DNA from 3 places in the Nocardiopsis sp. NPDC057823 genome. Region 1 is predicted to be linked to each of the others. Evidence: predicted binding sites of a transcription regulator. Region 1 holds the regulator's gene; each other region holds the start of a gene.

Region 1 (4,419 bases):
TGAACCCCTCGACGTCGAACGTGCCGTCCTCGCGCAGGAACGCGAGCAGGTTGACCGACGCCAGGTTGCAGGACGAATCGTCCAAATGGAGGTATTCCGAGCACGGGTTGCTGGCGGTGATGCGTCCGGACTCGGGGGTGGTGTGCCAGTCCTGGATGGTGTCGTCGTACTGGACGCCCGGGTCGGCGCACTCCCAGGCGGCCTCGGCCATGCGGTGGAACAGGGCCTTGGCGTCGACCTCGTCGACGACCTCGCCGGTGGTGCGGGCGACCAGGCCGAAGCGCCCGCCGTCCTCGACGGCGCGCATGAACGCGTCGGAGACCCGCACCGAGTTGTTGGCGTTCTGGTACTGGACGCTGGCCATGTCGGCGCCGCCCAGGTCCATGTCGAACCCGGCGTCGCGCAGCGCCCGGATCTTGCGCTCCTCGTGCGCCTTGGTGTCGATGAACTCCCCGATGTCGGGGTGGTCGACGTCGAGCACCACCATCTTGGCGGCCCGCCGGGTGGCCCCGCCGGACTTGATGGTGCCCGCGGAGGCGTCGGCGCCGCGCATGAACGACACGGGCCCCGAGGCGCTGCCCCCGGAGGAGAGCAGTTCCCTGCTGGAGCGGATCCGGGAGAGGTTGACCCCCGCCCCCGAGCCGCCCTTGAAGATGATCCCCTCCTCCTTGTACCAGTCGAGGATCGACTCCATGGTGTCGTCGACCGACAGGATGAAGCAGGCGCTCACCTGGGCCTTCGCGCGGGTTCCGACATTGAACCAGACGGGTGAGTTGAAGCTGAAGAGCTGGTGGGCGAGCGCGTACTTGAGTTCGTGGTCGAAGACCTCGGCGTCGGCCTCGCCTGCGAAGTACCCGTGCTCGCGGCCGGTGCGGGTGTAGACGCCGACGACCCGGTCGATGAGCTGCTTGAGGCTCCACTCCCGTTCCGGGGTGCCGAGCGCGCCCCGGAAGTATTTCCCGGCGACGATCTGTGTGGCGTTCATCGACCAGGTCGAGGGGAACTCGACCCCGCGCTGTTCGAAGTTCACCGTTCCGTCGCGCCAGTTCGTCATGACGACGTCCCGGCGCTCCCATTCCAGGGTGTCGTAGGGATGAACGCCTTCGGTGGTGAAGATCCGCGGGATCTTCAGCCCCTTGCGCCTCCCCTTGCCCTTGCGTCCCGTCGATCCGCTGGTGGTTTCCGTCATGGCGGAGTCCCCCGAAGATAGGGCGCGGGCGCGGCCCGCGCGCGGAACCGTCGCTCGGGGGCGTTCCCTCGGCGCCCCCGGGGAGCGGTGCGTCAGGCCGTGGTGTCGGCCTCTTCCTTGGCCCGGGCCTCGGCCTCGCGGTCGCTGCGCAGGCTGGCGATCTCGGCCTCGAAGTCGGCGAGGCTCTCGAAACCGCGGTAGACACTGGCGAAGTGCAGGTAGGCGACCTCGTCGAGGTCGCGCATGGGGCCCAGGATGGCCAGGCCGATCTCGTGGGCCGGGACCTCCGCGACGCCGCGGCCGCGGATCTCCTCCTCGACCTGCTGGCCGAGCTTGGCCAGCGCGTCCTCGGAGACCGGGCGGCCCTGGCAGGCCCGGCGGACCCCGGCGATGATCTTGGTCCGGCTGAAGGGCTCGGTGACGCCGGAGCGCTTGGCGACCATCAGCAGGACGGTCTCCTGTGTGGTGAAACGGCGTTCGCAGGCAGGACAGGAACGGCGGCGGCGGATGGCCGCGCCGTCGTCGGTGGACCTGCTGTCGATCACCCGGGTGTCCGGATGGCGGCAGAACGGACAGTGCATCCCGGCTCACCTGCTTCCCTCGCCGAACTGACAACCCTGGGTCTACTTAACCACAACTCCTGGGCCGACGCCTCAAACAGCGACACCAGATGTTGTGGTCGAACCTAGTCGGAGGGTCGGACGAACCGCAACTTTCGCGCGCCCCGCGTGTCACAGCCGCGCGCCGCCCAGGATATCGCCGCGAATCCCCTTCCACGGCGCGGCTCGGGGTTTTCGGTCGAGCCCTTGCCCGGGGGTGATCCGCCCCGCATCCCCCCGTTCTCGAACCCGTCGGCACATCTTCCGCCATTCCGGGGGCGACGCGACGTGAACACGTGTACACACGTAAGTGAGGCCGGAAAAGCGCCGCGGAAAATCCTCTCGGCAATTGTCCACAGGCCTCGAACGCTTGTTTGATATCACCGTGCGCAACGACTAACGTTGGCCTTGATTTCACGCCGGTTTCGCCATCACGTGGACACAGGGTCCGGAGCGGTCGCAGACCGGTGGTGGCCAGTCGTGCAAGCAGGCCCTGACCGAACCGATGCCGAGGAGGCCGGCCGTGCCGGAGGAGAATCCCGGACCCCTGGATTCCGCAACCACCACCGTTCTCGCGCCCGTGGGCGAGGCGGGCGCGCCCGAGGAGGCGCCCAAGCTCACCGCCCGCCAGCAGAGCGTCCTGAACTGTATCCAGCGGTACCTGCGCGAGCGCGGCTACCCGCCGTCGATCAGGGAGATCGGGGAGTCGGTCGGCCTGTCCAGCCCCTCCAGCGTCGCGCACCAGCTCAAGGTGCTCCAGCGCAAGGGCTACCTGTACCGCGACCAGAACCGGCCGCGGGCCGTGGAGCTGCGCCAGCCGGGCCGCCCCGGGGTGCGCGCGCTGGTCGCCGCCGAGGAGTCCGACCCGGCGCACGCCGCCCGGGTGCCCCTGGTGGGGCGGATCGCCGCGGGCGGTCCCATCCTGGCCGAGGAGTCGGTGGAGGACGTGCTGTCCCTGCCGCGGCAGCTGGTCGGCGAGGGCCGGCTGTTCATGCTCACCGTGGTCGGCGACTCGATGACCGACGCCGCCATCACCGACGGGGACATGGTGGTGGTCCGCCAGCAGCCGGACGCCGAGAACGGGGACATCGTCGCGGCGCTGCTGGACGAGGAGGCCACGGTCAAGGTGCTGCGCCGCACCGAGGACGGGCACGTGTGGCTGATGCCGCGCAACGACGCCTACGAGCCGATCAACGGCGACGCGGCCACCATCCTGGGCAAGGTCGTCACCGTGATGCGCCGCGTCTGAGCGATACGCCCCCGGTCGTCCCCCGGCCGGTCCGCCCCGCCGGGCGGCGCCGGGCGCGGGTCCGCGGGCGGTACGGGACATGTCGCACCCGTGCGGGGCCACGGGTGCGACCGGCGGGCCGCCGCGGCGGCGGCCGGTGGCCGTCCCGGACACGGGTGGCGGCCCCCGCCGCTCCGGGCCGCCCGGGGCATCGGGCGTCCTCCCGGGCGCCTAGGCTATGGGGGTGTTCGCTTCCCTCGTCTTCCCGCGTGTCCGAGGGCGCGCCGTGGCGGTCGCCGCGGCCGCGGCCCTGCTGTCGACCTCCGCCTGCGCTCCGGCCGAGGAGGAGGCCGCCCCGCCGCCCGGGGTGGCGGGTTCCGAGCGGGAGCTGAGCTTCACCGTGGACGGGATCGAGGTGTTCGCCACCCTCACCCTGCCCGCGGACACGTCCGGCCCGGTACCGGGCGCGCTGATCGTCTCGGGCAGCGGCCCCACCGACCGCGACGGCAACGCCGACATGCGCCCCGACGCGAACACCAACCTCAACTTCGCCCGCCTCCTGGCCGAGTCGGGGGTGGCCTCCCTGCGCTACGACAAGCTCGGCAGCGGCGAGACCGGACTGGGCGGCCTCGACCCGGACGCCCCGGTGGACCCGGACGTGTTCGACGCCCAGATGGCCGCGGCCTACGAGGCGCTGGTGGAGCAGAGCGAGGTGGACCCGGCCCGCACCGCGGTGGTCGGGCACAGCGAGGGCTCCCTCTACGCGCTGCGCGCCCACACCCTGGTGGACGCCGCACCGGCCCTGGTGCTGGCCGCCCCGGTGGGCGACCGCTACCTGGACGTGCTGGACCGCCAGCTCACCGAGCAGGTGCGCGCGGTCGAGGCGGCGGGGCAGCTCACCGAGACGGAGGCGGTGACCATGCTCTCCGACGCCCGCGCCGGTCGGGCCGCGGTGCGCGGCGGCCGGGAGGTCCCCGACGACCTCACCGGCGTCGTCGGCACCCTGTACTCGCCGCAGAACACCGGGTTCCTGGCCCGGATGGACCGGATGGACCCGGTGGAGCTGGCCGCGGAACTGCCCGAGGACACCCCCGTCCTGGTGCTGTGGGGCGAGGCCGACGCCCAGATCACCGGCGAGGAGGTGGACCGGCTGATGACCGGCCTGCCCGAGGCCGAACGGGTGGACATCCCCGACGCCGACCACATCTTCCGCGTCTACGAGGACGGGCCGGGGGCGACGGTGCTGGACGCCGAGCGCCCCTTCGCCCCGCAGGTCGCCCCGGCGCTGGCGGAGTTCGTCGACACCGCCTGGTGACCGGCGGCGGACCGCGGTGACGGCGCGTCCGTCGCCGCGGCCCGATCCGCCGGGGCGGGGTCAGTCGCCCTCGGCGGTGATCTCCTCG
Region 2 (4,419 bases), on a different contig from region 1:
GGGATGGTGCCCCCGGCGACCACCGCCAGCCGCTGGGCGTCGGGCCGGGCCCGCAGGACGCCCTCACGGCGGTCCCACACCAGGCGGGGCCGCAGCTCGGCGAACTCGTCGGAGGGGTAGCGGCCCGACAGCATGTCCAGGACCGACTCCAGCACGCTGTCGGCCAGGTCGGAGAACGGGGCGGCCCGCCGCACCACCGCGGCCAGCTCCGCCACCGGCCACTCGTCCATCGCGACCATCGCGACGATCTGCTGGGCCAGCACGTCCAGCGGCGACCGGGGCATGCGCAGCGGCTCGATGTCGCCCGCGCGCATCCGCTCCACCGCCACCGCCGTCGTGAGCAGGTCGCCCCGGAACGCCGGGAGGAACACCCCGCGCGAGGTGCCGCCCACCTGGTGCCCGGCCCGCCCCACCCGCTGGAGCCCGGACGCCACCGACGGGGGCGCGGCCACCTGCACCACCAGGTCCACCGCGCCCATGTCCACACCCAGCTCCAGGCTGGAGGTGGCCACCACGCAGCGCAGCCGCCCCGCCTTGAGGTCGTCCTCGACCACCGCCCGTTCGGCCTTGGACATCGACCCGTGGTGGGTGCGGGCGATGACCGGCGCGGCGCCCCGGCTGCTCCCGGACTGGGCGATGACGAGCGCGGGCACCTCCGCGGGCGGCAGGTCGGCGCCGTGGCGCTCGGCGTACAGGTCGTTGAGGCGGGCGCACAGCCGCTCCGCGGTCCGCCGGCCGTTGGTGAACACGATGGTGGACCGGTGCTCCTCCACCAGGTCCAGCACCCGGCGCTCCAGGTGCGGCCACAGCGAGCCGGCGCCGGCCGGGGGGCCCGCGGCCGGAGGGGCGCCCGCGGGGGAGGCGTCCGCCGGGACCGGGGGGCCGGGGGCCTCCAGCGGCTCCACCTCCGCGCCGGTCTCCTCCGGGTCCCCGGGGCCCAGGGCCCGGGGCGGCGGGGGCAGGTGGGGCTCCTCCATGTCGAACACCGGCACCGCCACGCTCAGGTCCAGGTGCGGTGCGTCCGGCGGCGCCACGATCGCGGCGCCGCCCAGGAACTCCGCGACCGTCTCCGCCGGGCGCACCGTCGCCGACAGGCCGATCCGCAGGGTGCGCCGGTCCACCAGCTCCTCCAGCCGCTCCAGGCTCAGGGCCAGGTGGGCGCCGCGCTTGGTGCCCGCCAGGGCGTGCACCTCGTCCACGATCACCGTCTCCACCCCGGCCAGCCCCTCGCGGGCCCGCGAGGTCAGCACCAGGAACAGCGACTCGGGGGTGGTGATGAGGATGTCCGGCGGCCGGGTGGCCATTCGCCGCCGCTCGTCCGCCGGGGTGTCGCCGGTGCGCACGCCCACCGACACGGGGGACACCGGGGCGCCCGACTCCGCGGCGGCCGCGGAGATACCCGCCAACGGGACGCGCAGGTTGCGCTCCACGTCCACGGCCAGCGCCTTGAGGGGCGAGACGTACAGCACCCGGCACCGGCGGGCCGGGTCCTCGGGGACGGGGGAGGAGAGCAGGCGGTCCAGCGACCACAGGAACGCCGCCAGCGTCTTGCCCGACCCGGTCGGGGCCACCACGAGGGTGTCCTTCCCGCCCGCGACCGACGCCCAGGCGCCCTCCTGGGCCGGGGTCGGTCCGCCGGGGAAGGCGCGTTCGAACCAGGCCCGGGTGGCGGGCCCGAAGAAGGACGGTGTCATCCGTTAAGTCTGCACCCCGGGGGCGACGATTCCGGGGAGGCGGCCTGTGGACGACGGCCGACACCGGAGCGGGGGATCGACGATACTGGGGCCGATGAGACTGACTGTTTTCTGGCACAACATGTACGAGCAGTTCGGCGAGGCGTACGCGCAGAGCCTGGCCAAGGACTACGTGATCGAGGGGCTGGGCTCGCGCACCGTCGAGGGGGCGCTCGCCGACGGGGTCGCGGCCAAGGAGGTCTGGCGGGCCGTCTGCGACGCGTTCGACCTCCCGGCCGCGGCGCGCTGACCACAGGGGAGAAGAGGGGGGACGCGTTCGCGCGTTCGAACGGAAATCGAACAGGGGTTCGGGTAGGCTGGGTTTTCCACAGGCCGACGCCGGACATCGCGATTGTCGGACCGACCGCGTAGCGTCGTGCGCATCATGAAGAAGAAGGCATCGACCCAACAGGGGTATCCCGTGGCATCTGGAGACCGAGAGAAGGCTCTCGAAACCGCCCTCGCGCAGATCGAGCGGCAGTTCGGCAAGGGCTCCGTCATGCGCCTGGGCGACGACGACCGTCCGCCCATCGAGGCCATCCCCACCGGGGCGATCGCCCTCGACGTGGCGCTGGGCATCGGCGGCATCCCGCGCGGCCGGATCATCGAGGTGTACGGCCCCGAGTCCAGCGGTAAGACCACCGTCGCGCTGCACGCGGTGGCCAACGCGCAGCGGATGGGCGGCATCGCCGCGTTCGTCGACGCCGAGCACGCGCTGGACCCCGAGTACGCCAAGAAGATCGGCGTCGACACCGACAACCTGCTGCTGTCCCAGCCGGACACCGGCGAGCAGGCGCTGGAGATCGTCGACATGCTGATCCGCTCCGGCGCCGTCTCCATCATCGTCATCGACTCCGTGGCGGCCCTGGTGCCCCGCGCCGAGATCGAGGGCGAGATGGGCGACAGCCACGTCGGCCTGCAGGCCCGGCTCATGTCGCAGGCGCTGCGCAAGATCGCCGGCGCGCTCAACCAGACCGGCACCACCGCGATCTTCATCAACCAGCTCCGCGAGAAGGTCGGCGTGATGTTCGGCTCCCCGGAGACCACCAGCGGTGGCCGGGCGCTGAAGTTCTACTCGTCGGTGCGCCTGGACGTGCGCCGCATCGAGACCCTCAAGGACGGCACCGACGCGGTCGGCAACCGCACCCGCGTCAAGGTCGTCAAGAACAAGGTCGCGCCGCCCTTCAAGCAGGCCGAGTTCGACATCCTGTACGGGGTGGGCGTCTCCCGCGAGGGCAGCCTCATCGACCTGGGCGTGGAGCACGGCATCGTGCGCAAGTCGGGCGCCTGGTACACCTACGACGGCACCCAGCTCGGCCAGGGCAAGGAGAACGCGCGCAACTTCCTGCGCGACAACTCCGACATCGCCAACGAGGTCGAGAAGAAGATCAAGGAGAAGCTGGGCGTCTCCACCGGCGACGACAGCGCCTCGGGTCCGGAGGACCCCAAGGCCGCGGCCGCCGACAAGGCCCCTGCGGACAAGGCGGCCCCCGCCGCGGCTCCGGCGGCGGCCGACAAGGCCCCCGCCAAGAAGGCCCCGGCCAAGACCACCACCGTCAAGGCGCCCGCGACGGATGCGTGAGGCCGACACCCCGCCGGACGGCGACGGCCCCGACGCCGCGCCGTCGTCCGGCGGGGAGAAGGCACTGAACAGGGCCCGCACCCTGGCCCTGCGGATGCTCGCGCACAAGCCGCGCACCACCGCGCAGCTGGAGGCCGGCCTGCTCCGCCGCGGCCACGAGGAAGAGGTCGTGGCCGCGGTCATGGAGGAGTGCACGCGGGCCGGACTGGTCGATGACGCCGTCTTCTCCCGCGCCTGGGTGAGCTCGCGCCACCACGGCCGGGGGCTGTCCCGTGCCGCGCTCACCCGTGAGCTGCGCACCCGCGGCGTGGCCGAGGAGACCGTGCGCGACGCGGTCGCCGAACTCGGCGACGAGGAGGAGGCGGCCGCCGCCCGGGCCCTGGCCCGGCGCAGCCTCTCCGGCAGCCGCGGCCGCGAGCGCGAGACCCGCGTCCGCCGCGCCCTGGGCGTCCTGGCCCGCAAGGGCTACGGCGGCGGCCTGTCCTACCGGATCGTCCGCGAGGAACTGGAGGCCGAGGGCCTCGACCTCGACCCGGACTTCCCGGAGTGAGCCTCACCCCGGTGGACGTGCCGCGGCGGTGGCGGCCGGAGTGGGAGTACACCGTGACGGAGGATGCGACATGACCGAGGAGGCCGTCCCGGTCCTGCGGGTGGCCGACGCGGAGGCGGCGGTGCGGTGGTACGCGCGGCTGGGGTTCGCGTTCGGCTGGGAGCACCGGTTCGAGCCGGGGTTCCCGGCGTTCGTCGAGGTGCACCGGGGGCGGGTCCGGCTGTTCCTGTCGGAGCACGAGGGGGACGCGCGGCCGGACACCCTGGTCTACCTGCGGCTGAACGACATCGACGCCGTGGCCGCCGAGTTCGGCGTCCCGGTGGAGGAGGCGCCGTGGGGCCGCGAGCTGGAACTGCGCGACCCCGACGGCAACCGGCTGCGCATCGGCGTCCCGACCGACTGAGCGGTCAGGCCTCGGGGGTCCGGGCGGCCGGCTCGGCGACCGGTGCCGCGGCGTCCGGCTCCGGGGCGGGCTCCCCGCCGGGGGCCTCCGCGGCGGCCGCGCCGTCCGGCGGGGCCTGGACCGGTTCGGGTTCGGGCTCCGGTTCGGGGCG
Region 3 (4,419 bases), on a different contig from region 1:
TGCCCTGGAGCAGCAGGGCCGCCGCCTGCTCCGGGGACACCTCCTCGGGCACCGGCACCACGAGGGACGCCTTGACCACGGCGCGGTCGGCGTAGGCGCCCGGCGCCATCGCCCACCCCACCCGCTGCCCGACGGACAGGTCCCCGACGCCCTCGCCGACGGCGGCCACCGTGCCGGCGGCCTCCATGCCCGGGACGAAGGGCAGCGGGACGTCGTACTGGCCGCTGCGCTGGTAGATGTCGATGAAGTTGACCCCGCGGGCCTCCACGTCGATGAGGACCTCACCGGGGCCGGGTACGGGGTCGACGACCTCGGAGACGCGCAGGACCTCGGGTCCGCCGGTCTCCTCCAGGACGATGGCGCGCATGCTTCCACTCCTTGCCGAATGCGAATGCCCGGCATCATGCCAGGCCGTCCGGGGCGGCGCCACGGCGGCACCCGCCCCGGGGCGCGCTCACTCCTGCGCGAGGATCTCGTGCACCGAGAAATCGGTGTAGAGCACCGCCATCGGCTGGTGGCCGGGGCCCGACCGGGTCATCATCCCGATCCGCCGGCGGTCCTCGACATCCTCGGCCTCCGCGGGCAGCGGGTCGGAGTCGACGGCGCTCACCGCGTGCTCGCCGTTCACCCACAGGGCCAGCTCCATGCGCGCCTCGCCGCCCTCGTCCTCGACGTACTCGCAGGCGAAGGCGAGCGTGTTGACCACGACCTCGTCCCGGTCGAACTCGTACGGGGACCCGGGGTCGTACCCGTCCGTCCTGGCGCTCTCCTCGAACAGCGGGTAGGGCTCGAACCCCTGGACCTCGTTGGTGCGTTCGAGGACCTGGTCGCCCTCCTCCTCGCTCATCCGCCGGATCTCGGCCTGCTGCCCGTCGTAGCGCACCGCGGCCTCGTACTGGGTGCGGTACTCCTCACCGGAGGTGTCCCAGCAGCGGACGCCGAAGGTCGCCTGCTCGGGCCCCTCGATCACGTAGGCACTGGCGGTGACCAGCACCCGGTCGGGCATGTCGTCCTCGCGGTCCAACGGCACGACCAGGCCCCGGCTCGGGTCGTCGCCCGAGGGCTCGGGGTGCCGGAGGAGCATGCCGCGGCGCTCCTCCCAGTACAGGGCGCCGTCCTCGACCTCCTCGGCGTCGTAGAAATAGGTGTTCCACGCGGGGTTGAAGGCGAAGTCGGTGTTGTAGATCGAGACGATCTCGTTGTCCTCCTCCGAGGGGGGCCGGGGCTCCAGGTTGGACAGGACCACCGGGCCGATCCCGGCGATCAGCACGAGAGCGCCCGCACCCGCCCCGAGGGCGAGCAGCAGTCGGCGCCTGCGCCGTGCGCCGTCGCCCGCGCCGCCGCCGTCGGCCCCGCCGTTCACACCGGCGTTCGGCGGCACCGGGGCGCCGGGGCCGCCCGGACCCGACGGGAAGCCCTGGGCGGGCTGCCCGTGCGGCGGCGGGGCGTATCCGGCGGGCATCCGGTGGGTGGCGGGGGGCTGGGGCCCGGAGGGCCCGTGGTGCGCCCGCTCGTGGAGGGTGGGCGGCACCTGGCCGCCGGGGCCCTGGTGGGCGGTGGAGGGGGGCAGTTCGCGGCCCGGGTGGTAGGGCAGGGTCGGGTTCGCGCCGGTGCCGCCCCCGTAGTGGACCTGCCCCTGCGGGAAGGGGGTGGTGGCCCCCTCGGGCGGGGTCTGCCCGTGCGGCGGGGTGGCCGGTGCGGGCGGGGCCCCCGGGACGGGGGCGCCGGTCGGCACCTCCCAGGAGTCGCTGATGCTGCGCCGCACCTCGGCCTCGGCCGGTGCGTCCTGGCCGGTCAGGCGGGCCAGGATCTGCTGTGAGGTGGGCCGCCGGGACGGGTCCTTGTCCAGGGCGGCGGCCACCAGGTCGTACAGGCCCGGGTCCAGGCCCTCCAGCCGGGGCGGGGCCGACGTGATGTTGTGCAGCACGGCGGGCACGGAGACGGCGTCGAACGGCGCCTCCCCGATCCCCGCGAAGGCCACCAGGCAGCCCCAGGCGAAGATGTCGGCCGCGGCCGTGGGCCGCTCGCCCATCAGCAGTTCCGGGGCCATGTACGAGGGGGTGCCCATCAGCTGGCTGGACCGGGTGACCCCGCCGGAGTCCTCCAGGGCGCGGGCGATCCCGAAGTCGATCACCTTGGGGCCCACCGGGGACAGCAGCACGTTGCCGGGCTTGAGATCGCGGTGGATCACCCCCGACCCGTGGATGGCGGTGAGCGCGGCGGCCACGCCCATGGCCAGGCCGTCCAGGGTGCCCCCGGTCATCGGGCCGCCCTGGCGGACCGCCTCGTCCAGGTTCGGTCCCGGGACGTACTCGGAGACGATGAACAGGGTGTCTCCCTCCAGGCGGGCGTCGATGACCCCCGCCGTGGAGAACCGGGCCACCCGGCGGGCCGACTCCACCTCTCGGGCGAACCGCAGCCTGAACGACTCGTCGTCGGCGAGGTCGGGGTGGATGAGCTTGACGGCGACGGGCCGGCCGGAGGCGTCCTCCGCCAGGTAGACGGTGCCCATGCCGCCACGGCCCAGGCGCGCGGTGATCCGGTAGCCACCGAGTTCACGGGGGTCGCCCGCGCGCAGGGGTTTGCCGCTCTGGTGGCCGTTCGACGTCACGTGGAGGGTCCTCGCATGGATCGGGGATGGGGTGGTGCAAGCGTATCGACGGCGACACGCCGTGCGGTTCCGAACGGGGGGAGCCCGCGTCCGGACGCGCACGCCGGAGGGGGTGCCGCACACCGGTCACATGAGGTGATGCCGACCTTCGCGAAACAGTTCCACGGGTCCGCCGATTTCGCTACTGTGGGAACACTTGTTCGAACATCTGTCCGTATCTTCCCCGCGGGCGGGCGCATCCGGGGCCGGAGGGGTCGATGCCGAGGGGAAGTGTCGTGGGAAGGTACTACGGGACAGAGGTGACGGTCGTGGAGGACGCGGGCCGGCCGGCCCGGTTCACCTGGAACGGCAGGGTCTACGGCGTGCGCCGGATCATGGAGCACTGGGTCACGCCCCAGGACGGGTGGCGGGCCTCGCGCGGCCCTCTGACGCCCCGGAGCGAGCACTGGCGGCTGGAGGCCGGCGCCGCCGGATCCGAGGGGGTGTACGAACTGCGCCACGACACCGCCACCGGGACCTGGTCGCTGTCCCGGGTGTGGGGGTGAGGCGGGGCGTGCGCCGTGCCGGGGCTCAGGGTGCCGGGGGCCGGTCCCGGAGGTCGGCGGGGAGCAGCCCGTACACGACCAGGTCGGCGCGGCGGCCCCCGTGCAGGGGCATGGCGCCGCGCTCCACGCCCTCCAGGGTGAACCCGGCCTTCTCGGCCACCCGGCGCGAGGCGGTGTTCCGTGTCGCCGCCTTGATCTCCAGCCGCTGGAACCCCTGGTCCAGGGCCCAGCGGGACACCGCCACCACCGCCTCGGTGATGTGGCCCCGGCCGCGCTCGCCGGGGGCCGCCCAGTAGCCGATCTCGCTGTTCATCGCCTGCCACATCACGCGGACCAGCCCCACCGCGCCCACCAGCCGGCCGCCGTCCCTCAGCGTGACCGCCCACTGCTGGCCCTCGCCGCCGGTGCGCATCCCCGGGGCGATCTCCCGGCACCACTGCTCGGCGTCCGCGCGCGTGTAGGGGGCGTCGGGGCGGGGGAGCGGGAGCCATGCCTGCAGGCCCGGGTCGCTGCAGGAGGCGTACACGTCGTCGATGTCGTCCTCGATGAAGGCGCGCAGGCGCAGGCGCTCGGTCTCCAGGACGACGGAGGGCAGGACCGGGCGCGGTGGGCGCAGGGCGGTCATGGGGAACTCCCGGGTTCGCAGGACTCGGTCCCACAAGCGTAGACACGCCTCGCGACCGGCCCCGCCGACCCCGACGGACCCGTGCGGTCGGCGCCGGAGCGCCGACCGCGGCGGATCAGACCGGGCCGCGTGCGACGCGGTCGCGGATCGCGGTGTCGAACACCTCGGCGAAGGCGTTGCCCGGGCACTCGGTGGACAGCCAGTCGCGGTGCCGGCCCAGTGCCGGGCCGGGGGTGACGGCCCCGGTGGCGGGGTTGGTGTAGTCGATCCGGGCGCGGGGGTCCACCCCGGTCACCGCGCACAGCAGGCGCAGTACGCGGACCAGCGAGTCCTGGGCGGCCGGGGTGGGCAGGGCGTCGGTGAAGTCCCCGAGCAGGCACACGCCGATGTTGCCGTGGTTGACGCCGAAGGCGTGCCCGGCGGTGACCGAACGCGCCCGGCCGGGCAGCGGGAGACCGGAGAAGACGGGGACGCCGTCCTCGCCGGAGTGGCGCCCCTCGTACACCCCGCCCTCGGGGTCGATGAGCAGGTGGTAGCCGATGTCGCCCCAGGCCTGCTCCACCGCGTGCAGGTAGTACACGGCGCGCACGTCGGCGGAGTGGTCGCCGGTGGTCGCCATGGCGGTGTGGTGCACGGTG

Evidence for each region. Region 1 encodes LexA, which represses DNA repair genes until DNA is damaged. Its sites were predicted from a motif close to TCGAACANNTGTTCGA; they were not measured.
Region 2: recA (recombinase RecA) is a predicted target of LexA. The motif match lies at 2,030-2,045, and genes of this name have one in related genera.
Region 3: ACFVNO_RS20555 (DUF6504 family protein) is a predicted target of LexA. The motif match lies at 2,800-2,815, and genes of this name have one in related genera.

The regions. Positions count from the first base shown of each region.
Region 1 covers NZ_JBHVLR010000003.1:274,507-278,925, forward strand. The annotation lists gene ACFVNO_RS07740 (vitamin B12-dependent ribonucleotide reductase) at 1-1,189, opposite strand, end outside; gene nrdR (transcriptional regulator NrdR) at 1,282-1,770, opposite strand; gene lexA (transcriptional repressor LexA) at 2,312-3,037, shown strand; gene ACFVNO_RS07755 (alpha/beta hydrolase family protein) at 3,255-4,331, shown strand; gene ACFVNO_RS07760 (hypothetical protein) at 4,392-4,419, opposite strand, start outside.
Region 2 covers NZ_JBHVLR010000010.1:213,785-218,203, reverse strand. The annotation lists gene ACFVNO_RS18280 (DEAD/DEAH box helicase) at 1-1,694, opposite strand, end outside; gene ACFVNO_RS18275 (DUF3046 domain-containing protein) at 1,789-1,983, shown strand; gene recA (recombinase RecA) at 2,155-3,315, shown strand; gene ACFVNO_RS18265 (regulatory protein RecX) at 3,308-3,865, shown strand; gene ACFVNO_RS18260 (glyoxalase superfamily protein) at 3,936-4,268, shown strand; gene ACFVNO_RS18255 (S9 family peptidase) at 4,273-4,419, opposite strand, start outside.
Region 3 covers NZ_JBHVLR010000013.1:47,715-52,133, reverse strand. The annotation lists gene ACFVNO_RS20565 (quinone oxidoreductase family protein) at 1-367, opposite strand, end outside; gene ACFVNO_RS20560 (serine/threonine-protein kinase) at 455-2,611, opposite strand; gene ACFVNO_RS20555 (DUF6504 family protein) at 2,869-3,156, shown strand; gene ACFVNO_RS20550 (GNAT family N-acetyltransferase) at 3,182-3,781, opposite strand; gene ACFVNO_RS20545 (peptidoglycan recognition family protein) at 3,897-4,419, opposite strand, start outside.